2 regions of the Streptomyces sp. NPDC035033 genome follow, and region 2 is predicted to be linked to the other one. Evidence: riboswitches for the same ligand, from Rfam matches in the RefSeq annotation. Region 2 holds a riboswitch; the other holds the start of a gene.
The links. Region 2 has a riboswitch for cyclic di-AMP ahead of AB0E83_RS04145 (LysM peptidoglycan-binding domain-containing M23 family metallopeptidase). Riboswitches for the same ligand answer to the same signal wherever they lie in the genome.
Positions count from the first base shown of each region.

Region 1: it holds a riboswitch for cyclic di-AMP, as region 2 does, so the genes downstream of both, AB0E83_RS16950 (LysM peptidoglycan-binding domain-containing protein) here and AB0E83_RS04145 (LysM peptidoglycan-binding domain-containing M23 family metallopeptidase) in region 2, are expected to answer to the same signal.

Region 1 is NZ_JBEZUZ010000036.1:35,803-42,724, forward strand. It holds gene AB0E83_RS16920 (class II fructose-bisphosphate aldolase) at 1-153, opposite strand, end outside; gene AB0E83_RS16925 (sugar isomerase) at 285-1,208, opposite strand; gene AB0E83_RS16930 (flavoprotein) at 1,666-2,217, shown strand; gene AB0E83_RS16935 (STAS domain-containing protein) at 2,642-3,043, opposite strand; gene AB0E83_RS16940 (helix-turn-helix domain-containing protein) at 3,158-3,490, shown strand; gene AB0E83_RS16945 (hypothetical protein) at 3,667-4,257, opposite strand; cyclic di-AMP (ydaO/yuaA leader) riboswitch at 4,603-4,788, shown strand; gene AB0E83_RS16950 (LysM peptidoglycan-binding domain-containing protein) at 4,793-5,698, shown strand; gene AB0E83_RS16955 (phosphoribosyltransferase family protein) at 5,692-6,922, opposite strand, start outside.
Region 2 is NZ_JBEZUZ010000005.1:33,344-40,265, forward strand. It holds gene AB0E83_RS04125 (aspartate aminotransferase family protein) at 1-921, shown strand, start outside; gene AB0E83_RS04130 (helix-turn-helix domain-containing protein) at 998-1,627, shown strand; gene AB0E83_RS04135 (DUF6126 family protein) at 1,647-1,802, shown strand; gene AB0E83_RS04140 (tyrosine-protein phosphatase) at 1,822-2,643, opposite strand; cyclic di-AMP (ydaO/yuaA leader) riboswitch at 3,033-3,195, shown strand; gene AB0E83_RS04145 (LysM peptidoglycan-binding domain-containing M23 family metallopeptidase) at 3,200-4,165, shown strand; gene AB0E83_RS04150 (SGNH/GDSL hydrolase family protein) at 4,337-5,140, shown strand; gene AB0E83_RS04155 (STM4011 family radical SAM protein) at 5,127-5,990, opposite strand; gene AB0E83_RS04160 (STM4012 family radical SAM protein) at 6,000-6,922, opposite strand, start outside.

The DNA.
Region 1 (6,922 bases), on a different contig from region 2:
CTCGCTGACCTGGAGGACGACGGGCCGGTCGGCCCGCTCGGCGCCGGCCACGATGGCCTGCGCGTGCTCCAGCTGGAGGACGTTGAAGGCGCCCACACCGGCGCCGGCGGCACGGGCCCGCCGGACGATCTCGTGGGTCGGGGTCAGTGGCATGGTCCTGCTCCGGATGCGGGGGACGGGACGGGGACGGGCGGAGGTACGGGGCGGGGTACGGGGCGCGCGGGGGTACGGGGACGGGGCCCTGTGCGCGCGGGCACGGGGACGGGCGGCGCGCGGCGGCCGGTTCAGGCGCCGGCGTCCGCGAGGACGACCGAGCGCGTGAGGTTCCGGGGCCGGTCGGGGTCGAGGCCGCGGGCCTCGGCGACCGCGACGGCGAGGCGCTGGGCCAGGACGAGTTCGGCGAGCGGATCGAGGCCGCCGGCGACGAGGACGCCGCCGACCGCGCGGATCTCCTCGGCGAGGCCGCCGGGCAGGGGGCCGAAGCTCCAGGCGACACGGCCGGGGCCGGTGATGCTGACGGGCCCGTGGCGGTACTCCATCGCCGGGTACGCCTCGGTCCACGCGCCGGCCGCCTCCCGCATCTTGAGCCCGGCCTCCTGGGCGAGGCCGTAGGTCCAGCCGGTGCCGAGGAAGGTGAACTGTTCGGCCTCGCGGACGGCGGTCTCCAGCGGCCGGACGAGGGCGAGTTCGGCGTCCTCGGCGGCGCGGGCGACGGGGGCGACGCCGTCCGGGAGGGCGTCCTCGGCCTCCAGATGGGCGCGGAGGAGGGCGAGGACGGTGGTGGCGAAGCGGGTCTGGACGACCGACTCCTCGTCGGCGAAGTCGAGGACGGCGACGGCGTCGGCGAGGTCCATGACCGGGGTGGCCGGGTCGGCGGTGAGCGCCGTGGTGGGGACGGTTCCGGAGAGCCGGTCGAGGACCGCGAGGACCTCGCTGGTGGTGCCGGAGCGGGTGAGGGCGACGACCCGGTCGTAGCGGCGGGCGAAGGGGAAGCGGGAGGCGGCGAAGGCGTCGGTCTCGCCGTGGCCGCCGGCCTCGCGCAGGTCCGCGTACGCCTGCGCCATGAACCAGGAGGTGCCGCAGCCGATCACGGCGACGCGCTCGCCGCGGCGGGGCAGGGCGGCCGTGTGCGCGGGCAGGGTGCGGAGCGCTTCGCGCCAGACGGCGGGCTGGGTGGCGATCTCGACGGCGGTACGGGAGGGGGCCATGCGCACTCCTTGCACGAAAGAGACACTCGCGATGTGTGAACCTGCTTGCGATGTGCATCATTCAAGCAGATTCACGCATGCGTCTGCCAGGGTTCACCGGGCACGGCACCGCGGGACCGAAGCGCCGCCCACGGGAGAAGCCGACCGGCACGCCCCGGCACGCAGACGACCTGACACGGCTTCAGGACAGGTGTGGGTCGCACCTCACACCCGTCCACCGACCGATCAGCCGGCCGTACGAGTACGGGATTCGCCCAGCGGGTCCGCGTCGCGTCCGTCTCGCCGGCCCGCGCTGCTCCTCGGCGCGTTTTCCGGTGTGGTCGCCGTCCGGGGCAGGCGTACCGGCACTCCGTTCCTGACCCGCCGTCCGGAACGCTCCTCGCGCCCAGTGCCGCACGAGAGGGCTTCGCCCCGACTCCCTTGGATCGGGGGCGATTCCATGTGATCGGATGGATCCATGAGTACGCGGACCTTGTACCTGTTCTGCAGCGCGGCACCCCCGGTCTTCGACGTCGCCCGGGTCATCGAGGAGGCACAGGCCGATGGGTGGGACGTCTGCCTGGGTCTCACCCCGACGGCGGCCCGCTGGCTCCACGAGTCCCTGGACGGCCTCGCCGCCCTGACAGGCCGGCCCGTGCGGTGGGACCACCGCTTTCCCGGTCAGCCGGACGTGTGGCCGAAGCCGGACGCCGTCCTCGTCGCACCCGCGACCTTCAACACGGTGAACTCCTGGGCGCTCGGGCTGACGGGCAACTGGCTGGTCGGCGTCGTCGCCGAGGGCATCGGCAAGGGCCTCCCCATGGCGATGGTGCCGTGCGTCAACCAGGCGTACGTCGCGCACCCGCAGTTCGAGCGGTCGATCGAGACCCTGCGCGGTGCCGGCGTGCGCGTGGTGTACGGCGAGGGCGGGTTCGTACCGAACCCGCCAGGAGAGGGCGACCCGACCGCGTACCCGTGGCGCGCCGCCCTGGAGGCGGTCGCGGAAGTCCACCGAGACTCGCGGGGATAGCGGGCGCGACCGCCGCGAGGAGCGCCTCCCGGGCCGCCGCAGAACGGCGGAGGCGCTCTTCCGGTCCGCTCGGTCGAGAACAGGACGGGCCACCGGCGCACGCCAGAACCGACAAGCGCCGTCGAAGCCGCTCCTCGCCAGGTGTGGCCGCGATGCGCCGGTCACGAGGGCGATTCGTCCTCCGGCGATCGCCGGTACGCGAAGGCGGCCGCGTCGGTGAGGAGCCGGCATCGGAAAGCAGAGCGGGACGCCGGCACACAGCAGCGGTCGCCGCCGCATCCGCATCCGCATCCGCATCCGCATCCGGCCATGGGACCTCCTCGCAGGAAGTCGGCCCGGCCCACGACCAGCAGCAGCGCTCAGGCCGTGCCACGCCTCTCGGAAAGGGCCTCGTCGCCGGACCCACCGGAGCCCGGCCGCGGTGCTACGTGGCGACGGCGTCGGCGATCGTGTCCCGGATCTGCAGGACCTGGTCGGCGCCGGTGATCGCGCACAGTCGCCTGATCTGGGCCGACGGCGCTGCCACGCGCAGCTTTCCCGACTGGTGGGTGAGGATCATGAGGTTCAAGAAGGACGAGTCCGCGAAGGCCACCCCCGAGACGTCCAGGATCACCTTCGGATGCGTTGCGGTCGCGGCCTTCAGCGCGTCGGCCAGAGGCCCGATGGAGTGGATGTCGTACTCCCCCCGGGCCTCGACGACCTGCGCCTCGCGGTACTCGTACTGGAGCACCACGCCCTGCGGCGACGCGCCCTCGGCCCCCTGCCCCGTCCATGGCTCACCGTCGCATGCGGACAGGCGTCCGGCGGCGACATCGTCCCAGGGCATACGGGAACTCCCTCCGACTGATCCCTCCGTCGGAGGGGTGTAGGACGTCTGATGCAGGAAAGTTATGTCATGCATTTCCCTTCTGGCAAGCCCGGTCGCGTAAAATCCAGGACCATGCTTGGAGTCCCTGAATCCCACACCGGATGGACGTTCATCACGAACCACGCCCGTGTACTGGCTGCGATCGCGGACAACCCGAACGCCCGCATCCGTGACATCGCCGCACGGTGCCGGCTCACCGAGCGCGCCGTGTCGCGGATCATCGTCGACCTCGAACGGGACGGCTACCTCTCCCACACGCGAGAGGGGCGGACGAACACCTACCGCATAGAGCCGGGCAAGGCGCTGCGCCACCCCGCGGAAGCGGGGCTCCCCTTGGCCTCGCTCCTCTCCCTGCTCGTGCAGAACGAGGCGGAGCGCGCCGGCCAGCAGCCGGTCTCCCACTAGAGGGCGGCTTCGAAAGGGCCGGGCTCGATGACGGCGGGGTGGACGAGGAGCCCGGCGCCGACCGGCACGGCGGGCAGCGGGCCCGGGCCCCGGCGCCCTCGATGCGAGCCCCGCCCGCGAGGCGCTTGAGGGGTGAACCCTTCGGCGGTGCCGGGCCGCCGGGCGTCGGGCGTCGCTCAGCGGCCGGCCAGGGCCGCCCGTCGGATCGTGGCGTCGAGGAGCGCGAGCGCGTCCTCGGCGGTGCGGCCGGGGGCGCGGTTCCAGGGGCCGATGAGGCCGTGCCACCCCCGGGACCGCAGCTCGGTCATGATCCAGGCGCCGGCCTCGTTCATGGTCGCGGCGCTGCCGTGGCCGAGCCGGTGGGCGGCGAGCAGGGCGCCGCAGACGCAGCGCGCGCCCCGCACGTCCCGCAGCTTGTACGGGGTGTTCTGCCAGCCCCATTCCGTCAGCACCCGGCGCGCGTGGGCCAGGTGGACGGAGGGCCGCACGTCGGGGCGGCCGATCCGGCGCCAGACGTGCAGCCGGTCGGGGAGGACGGCCCCGATCCGGCCGGGCAGCGGGCGCTCGGCCGGCGGGGCCGGCGGCAGGGCGTCGAGCGCGTCGGCGACGAGCCGGTCCACGGGGACGGAGAGCAGGCGCCGCCAGGGCTCCGGGTCGGGCGTCGGGCGGGCGGGGAGGAGCATCCGCTCCCAGGCGGCGCTCTCGCAGAGCCGGGCCGCCTCGCGGTCGAGGGCGTCCGGGTCGAGCAACGGGATGGAGGACGACATTCCCGCATCATTAAGGATGAATGTCTGTTTTGCGACATATGCTCCGCGCGTGTCGTTCACCACTCCCCCGGTCGTCGCCGACACGCCCGAGCAGGGGCATTACGCCACACTGCCCCCGAAGGGAATGAGACGGCCTATTCGGACATTTCTTTTTCCGTGACGCGACTCACTTTTCCCGCCTCCCCGGCGGGCCCCGTTCCGTCACGAGCCGGACGGCGCAAGGGATTCGGGAGGGGCCGCCGGAACGGTCGATCTTGAATTCCGGGCGAGCGATCTTTGCCGTTCCTTTTCCCGCGCTTTCACGTCTTGTTCCCCGCCGCATTTCTCGCCTACGGTCACCCCCATTCGAGCGGATCGCCGAATCCTGCCACCGCTCGGAAGACCTCCCATTGCACCCGACGGCAGGAGCGGGGGACCCACCACACCGCCGGTCCGGCTCTCCGGAACGGCTCGGGGTGAAGCCGCGTGCGCGCGGCCGGACACCTCCCGTCCGAACCCGACAGCTCACCTCGCAGGCGCCGGAGAGGAAACCGTCATGGCCGCTCACGGCAAGCACCGCCGCCCCCGACGCCGTCCCGTCTCCCGTGGTCTCGCCTTCGCGGGCACCGGCGGGGTCGCCCTGGCCCTCCCCCTGGTCGCGCCCGCCACGGCCGGCGCCGCGCCCGTCGCGCAGTCCGCCGCCGCGCCCTCGGCCGCCGCCCCCGCCGCCGTGACCGCCGCGCAGAACGCCGCCCCGGCCACCGCGCCGAAGGCCCCCGCCGCCCGCGCGTACACCGTGGTGAAGGGCGACTCGCTTTCCCTCATCGCCCACCGGAAGGGAATTCAGGGCGGCTGGAAGGCGCTTTACCAGGCGAACAGGACGGCCGTCGGTGACAATCCGTCACTCATTCACCCGGGCCTCGAACTGACGATTCGTCGGGATTCCGCGAAGGCCGCCCCCGCGCCGGAGAAGACGACCCGGAAGCCGGCCCAGAAGTCGGCCGGGAAGGCCGCGCCGAAGACCGTGACGAAGACCTCGGCGAAGCCCGCCTCCACCGGTTCCGCCGAACGGGCGAGCCGGTCCGCGAGCCGCGCCGCCGCCCCCGCCGTCCAGGCCGCTCCCGCCGCCGCCACCCGGTACGCCGACAACCTCGACGGCTGGATCCGCGAGTCGCTGGACGTCATGGCCCGCTACGGCATCCCCGGCTCGTACGACGGCATCCTCCGCAACGTCATGCGCGAGTCCTCCGGCAACCCCCGCGCCATCAACCTCTGGGACTCCAACGCCGCGAAGGGCATCCCCTCCAAGGGCCTCCTCCAGGTCATCGACCCGACGTTCGCCGCCTACCACGTGCCGGGCACCTCGCTCGACCCGTACGACCCCGTCGCGAACATCACCGCCGCCTGCAACTACGCGGCCGACCGGTACGGCTCCATCGACAACGTCAACGGCGCCTACTGACCCGCCCCGGCCGCCGCCCCGAAGTGGCGGCCGAACCAGGCGGTGGCCAGCTCCGCCACCTCCTCCAGGGCCCCCGGCTCCTCGAAGAGGTGGCCGGCGCCGGGCACGACCTCCAGCCGGCTCTCGCAGCGCAGCATCTCCCCGGCCCGCCGGTTGAGGTCGAGGACGAGGTCGTCGCTCCCGCCGACGATCAGCAGGGTCGGGGCCCTGACCCCGGCGAGCCGCTCCTCCGCCAGGTCGGGACGGCCGCCCCGCGACACCACGGCGGCCACGTCGTCGCCCGGTTCGGCCGCCGCCCACAGCGCCGCGGCCGCCCCGGTGCTCGCGCCGAAGTAGCCCCGCGGCAGCCCTCCGGTCACGGCCTCGCCGGCCGCCCAGGCGGCGGCGCGGCCCAGCCGTTCGGCGAGGAGCGGGGTGTCGAAGACGCGGGAGCGGTCGGCCGCCTCGGCCTCGGTGAGCAGGTCGAAGAGGAGCGTCCCGAGCCCCGCCCGGTTCAGGGCGGCGGCCACCTCCCGGTTCCGGGGGCTGTGCCGGCCGCTGCCGCTGCCGTGGGCGAAGAGGACGAGCCCGGCCGCCCCGTCGGGCACCGCCAGGTCGCCCGGCAGCACCGGTCCCCCGGCCGGGATCCGTACGGCGGTGTTCTGGACGGCCGGACCGTGCTCCGCGCGGCTCCGCGCGAGCAGGGCCACCACCTCGGCGTCCGGCGTCTGGTCGAACCGCCGGTAGAACTGGCCGACCGCGGCGAACCCCACCGGGGTGTGGACGGCGACCGTCTCGTCGGCCTCGCCCCCGAGCCGGGCCGTCCAGTCGTGCGGGGCGACCGGGACGGCGAGGACGATCCGGCCGGCCCCGCCGGCCCGTACCGCCCGGCACGCGGCCAGCGCGGTCGCGCCGGTGGCGATCCCGTCGTCGACGACGACCACCGTCCGCCCCTCCAGCGCCACCGGCCGGCGGCTGCCCCGGTAGGCGCGGGACCGCTCGGCCAGGACCGCCCGCTCGCGCTCCTCCACCTCCGCCAGGTCCCGCGCGGTCACGCCCGCGTCCCGCACGATCTGCTCGTTGACGACCCGGACCCCGCCCTCGCCGATCGCTCCCATGGCCACCTCGGGCCGGTACGGCACCCCCAGCTTCCGGACGAGACAGACGTCCAGGGGCGCGTCCAGGGCCTCGGCGACCTCGGCCGCCACCGGGACCCCGCCGCGGGGCAGGCCGAGGACGACGGTG
Region 2 (6,922 bases):
ACCACCGGCGCCCTCTCGGTCAACGGCGAGGACGGCTTCCGGGCGGGCTTCGACCCGCTGCTCCCGGACACCGCGATCGCGCTGGGCGACCTCGACGCCCTGGAGCGCGAGCTCCGCCGGGGCGACGTGGCCGCCTTCGTGGTCGAGCCGATCCAGGGCAAGGGCGTCCACGAGGCCCCGCCCGGCTTCCTGGCCGCCGCCCAGGAGCTGCTGCGCCGGCACGGGGCGCTGCTGATCGCCGACGAGGTGCAGACCGGCCTCGGCCGGACCGGCGACTTCTACGCGTACCAGCACGAGGACGGGGTCGAGCCGGACCTGGTGTGCGTGGCGAAGGCGCTCTCCGGCGGCTACGTGCCGGTGGGCGCCACCCTCGGCAGGGACTGGATCTTCAAGAAGGTCTACTCCTCGATGGACCGGGTCCTGGTCCACTCGGCCAGCTTCGGCTCCAACGCCCAGGCGATGGCGGCCGGGCTCGCGGTCCTGGCGGTGATGGAGTCCGAGGACACCGTCGCGCACGTGCGGCGGGTCGGCGGGCTGCTGAAGGGGCGCCTGGAGGAGCTGGTGCCCCGGTACGAGCTGCTGCACGAGATCCGCGGCCGGGGGCTGATGATCGGCATCGAGTTCGGCCGGCCGGCCTCGCTGGGGCTGCGCGGCCGGTGGGCGATGCTCCAGACGGCCCGGAAGGGACTCTTCGCGCAGATGGTGGTGGTGCCGCTGCTCCAGCGGCACCGGATCCTCACCCAGGTCTCCGGGGACCACCTGGAGGTGATCAAGCTGATCCCGCCGCTGGTGATCGACGAGGCGGACGTGGACCGCTTCGTCACCGCCTTCACCGCGGTCATGGACGACGCCCACGGCGGCGGCGGGCTGCTCTGGGACTTCGGGAAGACGCTGGTCAGGCAGGCGGTCGCGCAGCGCTGAGCCGGGCCGTCCCGCCGGTTTTTGCCTCTGGGGCAAGAAACTTGCCCCAGAGGCACGATCCTGGCGGAATGGACGCATGGACCACGTCCCCCGGGGCTCCGCCCCGGAAACCGCCGCTCCCGGTCCCGTGCCCGACGTCGCCCCGCAGCTGCGGGCGCTGCGTCGGCGCCGGGGGCTCACCCTGGAGGCCGCCGCCCAGCGGGCCGGGCTCTCCCCGGCGCACCTCTCGCGCCTGGAGACCGGGAACCGGCAGCCCTCGCTGCCGATGCTGCTTGCCCTCGCCCGTATCTACGGTACGACGGTCGCCGAGCTGCTCGGGGAGACCCCGCCCGAACGCGACCCGGTGATCCGGGCCGGCCGCTCCGAGCCGGTCGAGGCCGACGGCTGGGTCTACCGGCAGGTCGGCGGGGCGGGGCGGGCCCTGCAGTGCCTGCGCGTCCACGTGCCCTCCGCCACCCGGGCCGACATCGTGCGGGTCCACCCCGGCGAGGAGTGGATCCACGTCCTGGAGGGGCGGGTGCGGCTCGCGCTCGGCGAGACGGTGCACCTCCTCGACCCCGGGGACAGCGCGCACTTCGACTCGCTCACCCCGCACCGGATCGGCGCCGCGGGGCCGGCCGGCGCCGAGCTCCTCTTCGTCCACACCCTGATGCAGAGCCCCGTCGCCGAGCTGTGCCTCGGCGACGGGACCCCGCACCGGCGCTGACACCCCGAAAGGTGCTGCCATGTCCGACAAATCCGTATCGGTCACCGGTGAAGAGCGCGGCGAGGGCCGGTTCCCCAAGGGGCTGGTGCTCCGGCTCTTCGCCTATCTGATCGCCGGCCACCTCTTCGCCGGCTTCCTCTACCTGCTCTTCATGCTCGGGGGGCAGAACCAGTGACCCGCCGGGCGGAGACCGCTCACGCCTCCGTGAGCAGCCGCTCCCGCAGCCGCTCCCGGGTCTCGGGCGCCAGCTTCAGCCCCCGGGCGAGATAGGCGTCCACGGAGCCCCAGGTCGCGTCGATCGTCTCGAAGGCGGCCCGCAGGTACTCCACCCGCGCGTCGAAGAGCGGGCTCAGCAGCTCCATCACCTCGGGCGCCATCGCGTCCCGGGCGGTGGAGCTGCGGCGCACCTTGTACCGGCGGTGGGGCGCGTTCGACTTCACGTAGTCGGCCTCGATCGCCGCGCGCTCCACGCCCAGCGCGAGCAGGGTGACGGCGATCGAGAGCCCGGCGCGGTCCTTGCCGGCCGCGCAGTGCATCAGGGCCGGGACGGAGTCCTCGGCGAGGGAGTGCAGGACCCGGCTGTGCTCGGCGGTCCGCTCCACGACCATCCGGCGGTACGAGGAGGTCATCCGCTCCGCGGCCCGGCCGTCGCCCAGCAGCTCCCGCAGCGTGGCGAGGTCGCCCTCGCGGACCAACCGCCAGAACTCCTTGCCGTCGGCCGGGTCGCTCAGCGGTATGTTCACGTTCCGCACGCCCGGCAGCTCGACGTCCGGGCCCTCTATCCGGGCGTCGGCGGCGTTGCGGAAGTCGAAGACGGTGTGCAGGCCGAGGCCGGAGAGGAAGGCCGCGTCGGACTCGGTGGCGTCGGCGAGGTGGCCGCTGCGGAAGAGGGCGCCGGGCCGGACGAACCGCCCGTCCGTCGTCGGCAGCCCGCCCACGTCCCGGAAGTTGCGGACCTCCGCGAGCTCGGGCTCACCGGGTTCGAGGGGCTGGACCTGCGGCAACTGCTGCGTCACGGATGCTCCTGGGGTAGGCGTTCGCGGGACCGGGACGAGATCGGTTCCCCCCCGCAATCATCCCGTCGCGCGGGGCGCGGCGCACCCCCCTGACCAGTAATGGGCGATCTGTCCGTATTGATGGGTCTTGGGGTAACGCGCCCTGGTTGAAGGGGAGATGGAATTCCGCGCGTGAGCAGGGTCATAGAAGTGACGGATCGTGGCCGGCCGCCCGGTCCAACCACCGCCCCGGAAAAGGGAATCGAGGGATCGTCATCGACGGAGGGTGACCGGAATTCCGGGTCCGAAGATCGCCCCGGAATGTCCGGTGAATTCCGCGGCTTGTTCGCGCCGGCCCGGCTCGTCTAGCGTCGCCGTCAATCCGGTCGGACCGCCGAATCCTGCCACCGTCCGGAATTCGACCCCATCCCATGCGCGGCAGGAGCGGGGGACCCAAGGAAGTACGCCGGTCCCGCGACGCAGGACGGCTAGGGGTGAAGTCGCGCGAGAAACGCGGCCGGACATCTCCAGTCCGAACCCGACAGCTCACCTCGCAGGCGCCGGAGAGGAATTCGCCATGCCCGCGAAGGGTAAGCACCGCCGCCAGAAGTCCACCCTGATCACCCGGGGCCTCGCCGCCGCCGGCACCGGCGGCGCCGTCGTCGCCCTGCCGTTCATCGGCGCGACCGGCGCCCACGCCGCCGAGCAGGCCGCCCCGGCCGCCGCCCCCGCCGTGGTGCGCGTCGCCGCGCAGGCCCCGGCCCAGGCCGCCCCGGCCGAGCGGACCGCCGCCCCGAAGACGTACTCCGTCGTCGCCGGCGACTACCTCTCCAAGATCGCCGCCGACCACGACGTCGCCGGCGGCTGGCAGAAGCTCTACGCCGACAACCGCCAGGTCGTCGGCGAGGACCCCTCGCTGATCCTCCCCGGCATGAAGCTCACCCTCGGCGCCGAGAACCCCGCCGAGGCCGCCGCGCCGAAGCCCGCCGCCGCCCAGGCCGCGCCGAAGGCCGCCCCGAAGGCCGAGCGCGAGGCCGCCCCGAAGGCCGCCCCGAAGAAGCAGTCCTCCGGCGAGCAGACCCGCGCCTCGCGCTCCGCCGAGCGCGCCGCCGCCCCGGCCGCCGCGCAGCCCGCCTCCACCGGCTGGGTCGCCCCGGTCTCCGGCGGCGTCTCCACCCCCTACCGCGCCTCCGGCTCCATGTGGTCCTCCGGCTACCACACCGGCGCCGACTTCATCGCCTCCTCCGGCACCACCGTCCGCGCCGTCGGCGCCGGCACGGTCGTCTCCGCCGGCTGGAGCGGCGCGTACGGCAACGAGGTCGTCATCCAGCACGCCGACGGCAACTACTCGCAGTACGCCCACCTCTCCTCCCTCTCCGTCTCCGCCGGCCAGTCGGTCAGCGGCGGCCAGCAGATCGGCCTCTCCGGCTCCACCGGCAACTCCACCGGCCCGCACCTGCACTTCGAGATCCGCACCGCGCCGAGCTACGGCGCGGACATCGACCCGCTGGCCTACCTGCGCCAGCACGGCGTCTCGATCTGAGCCGTCCGGCGCGACGCGCCCCGCGGAGGCCCGGCACCCCTGGTGCCGGGCCTCCGCCCCGTTCCGCGCTATTCCGGCTTGGCAAATTCTTTATCGGTGGCATATATCACCCACCGTCAACCCCTCCTTACGGTCGCGTAGGTCACATCCGAAACGGAAGGATGTGCCTTCGTGGCAGACGATTCGAGAGCAACAGACAAGAACGCGTTCGGGTCATTCGGGTCGTACGCGGCGATCGGTGACAGCTTCACCGAAGGCGTCGGAGACCCCGGACCCGACGGCACCTACGTCGGCTGGGCGGACCGCTTCGCGGTGCTCCTCGCCGACCAGCTGCCGGAACCCGAGGACTTCCGCTACGCCAACCTGGCGGTCCGCGGCCGCCTCCTCGACCAGATCGTGACCGAGCAGGTGCCCCGGGCGAAGGAACTCGCCCCCGACCTGGTCACCTTCTGCGCCGGCGGCAACGACATCATCCGCCCCGGCACCGACCCCGACGACGTCGCCGAGCGCTTCGAGCGGGCCGTGAAGGACCTCACCTCCTCCGTCGGCACCGTCATGGTGACCACCGGCTTCGACACCCGCGACGTGCCCGTCCTCAAGCACCTGCGCGGCAAGATCGCCACGTACACCGCGCACGTCCGCGCCATCGCCGACCGCTACGACTGCCCGGTCCTCGACCTGTGGTCGCTGAAGTCGGTCCAGGACCGCCGCGCCTGGGACGACGACCGGCTGCACCTCTCGCCCGAGGGCCACACCCGGGTCGCGCTGCGCGCCGCCCAGGTCCTCGGCCTGCCGGTCCCCGCCGACCCCGACCAGGCCTGGCCGCCGCTGCCCGCCCGCGGCCCCCTGGAGGTCCGCCGCGACGACATCCACTGGGCGCGCGAGTACCTGGTGCCGTGGATCGGGCGCCGGCTGCGCGGCGAGAGCTCCGGCGACCACGTCGAGGCCAAGCGCCCCGACCTCATGCCCCTGTAGCCCAGGGGCGGCCGGCGGGGATCCGCTCCAGGACCCCGCCGGCGAAGACGTCGTACAGCGGCAGCGTCTCCAGGTGGACGTAGCCGATGTGGCAGTCGCAGACGGCGAGCGGGCAGGCGCGCGGCCGCAGCGCGGCACGGTACGAGCCGTCGTACAGGTTCCCCAGCTCGGCCCGGACGAAGTGGCAGCGCCGCACCGTCCCCCCGCCGTCCACCGACACCACCGACGCGCCGGTCCGGCACGGCAGCCCCGCCGAGCGGTGCGGGTGCCGGCTGTACGGGAAGAGCGGGTCGACCGCCGTCCAGGCCGCCGCCTCCGCGTCGGAGTACACGTGCCCCTCCGCCGCGTTCACCCACAGGTAGACGTGGTCCGGCAGCGCGTCCCGCAGCCGCACCGCCTCCCCGTGGTGCTCGGGCAGCCCCACGATCCCCACGCTGAACCGGACGCCCCGGGCGGCCAGGTCACGGGCCTTGCCGAGGAAGCGGTCGTACGGCGTCTGGCCCGGGTGGTACGTGCACCACAGCGCCAGCGCGTCCAGGTCGGCCCCGTCGAGCCACGAGGTCCGGCAGCTCAGATTGGTCTGGATCGCCACCCGCTCCACGTGCGGCAGCCGGGACAGCTCCACCATCGCCCGCCGGTACCAGGAGCGGACCAGCCCCTCGCCCCACGGGGTGAAGAGGATCCGCAGCCGGTCCCCGGTCTGCCCCGCCGCCCAGCCGGCGAACCGTTCGAGCGCGGCCCGGTCCGCCCGCAGCGCCTCCGGGCCGTCGCGCCGCTTGGCGAAGGGACAGTACGGGCAGGCATAGTCGCAGGAGGCCAGCGGCCCCCGGTACAGCAGCGTCAGCTCCACGACCGCCCCCTACTTCGGCTCGTACGCGGCCATCGCGGCCCGTACGGCGGGGGAGAACAGCTCCGGGCCGAGCCCGTCCGAGTGCGCGAGCCCCTCCGGCGACAGCCTGAGCAGCCCCTCCGGCGCCGACCCGTCCAGCCAGCCGTACGCCGCGAACCGCTCCAGCTCCGCGCCGAAGTCCTCCTGGACCGTCGAGCCGAACCGCTCCTCGTACCCGGCCGTCTCCATCCCCGCCGCCTGGAGCAGCGACTGGAGGAGGTGGCGGCGGCGCGCCTCCGCGCCGTCCACCCACCGGCCCACCTCGGCCCGGGAGAAGTCCGCCGTCCCGGTGTAGGCGTCGATGATCGAGCGGATCTCCCGCATGTCCACCGCGTAGTCGAAGGAGTAGTGCAGCGCCGAGGTGTACGAGCGGGCGCCGCAGCCCAGGCCGATCATGCCGTCCGTCTGGCAGGCGTGGTCGTCCGGGCCCGCCGGGACCGCGCCGGACCGCCGGAACATCCGCATCGACACCTGCTCGTAGCCGTGCGCCAGGAGATGGTCCCGGCCCTGCCGGTAGAGCCGCAGCCGCCGCTCGTCCCACTCCCGGTCCGACTCGGCCGGGGCCGAGCGGCCGAGCCCGGTCAGCGGCCGCACGTACAGCGGGTACAGGTACAGCTCCTCGGGCCGCCAGGCGAGCGCCGCGTCCAGCGAGTACCGCCAGGACTCCGCGGTCTGCCCGTCGATGCCGTAGATGAGGTCGACGTTGAGCACCGGCACGCCGGCGTCCCGGATCCGGCCGAGCGCCGCCTCCACGTCCGCGCGCCGCTGCGGCCGGACCGCCGCCCGCGCCTCGGCGTCCACGAAGCTCTGCACCCCGATGCTCAGCCGGGTCGCGCCCCGGCCGGCGAGGACCGCGAGCCGGTCGGCGGTGGCGGTGGCCGGGGAGGTCTCCA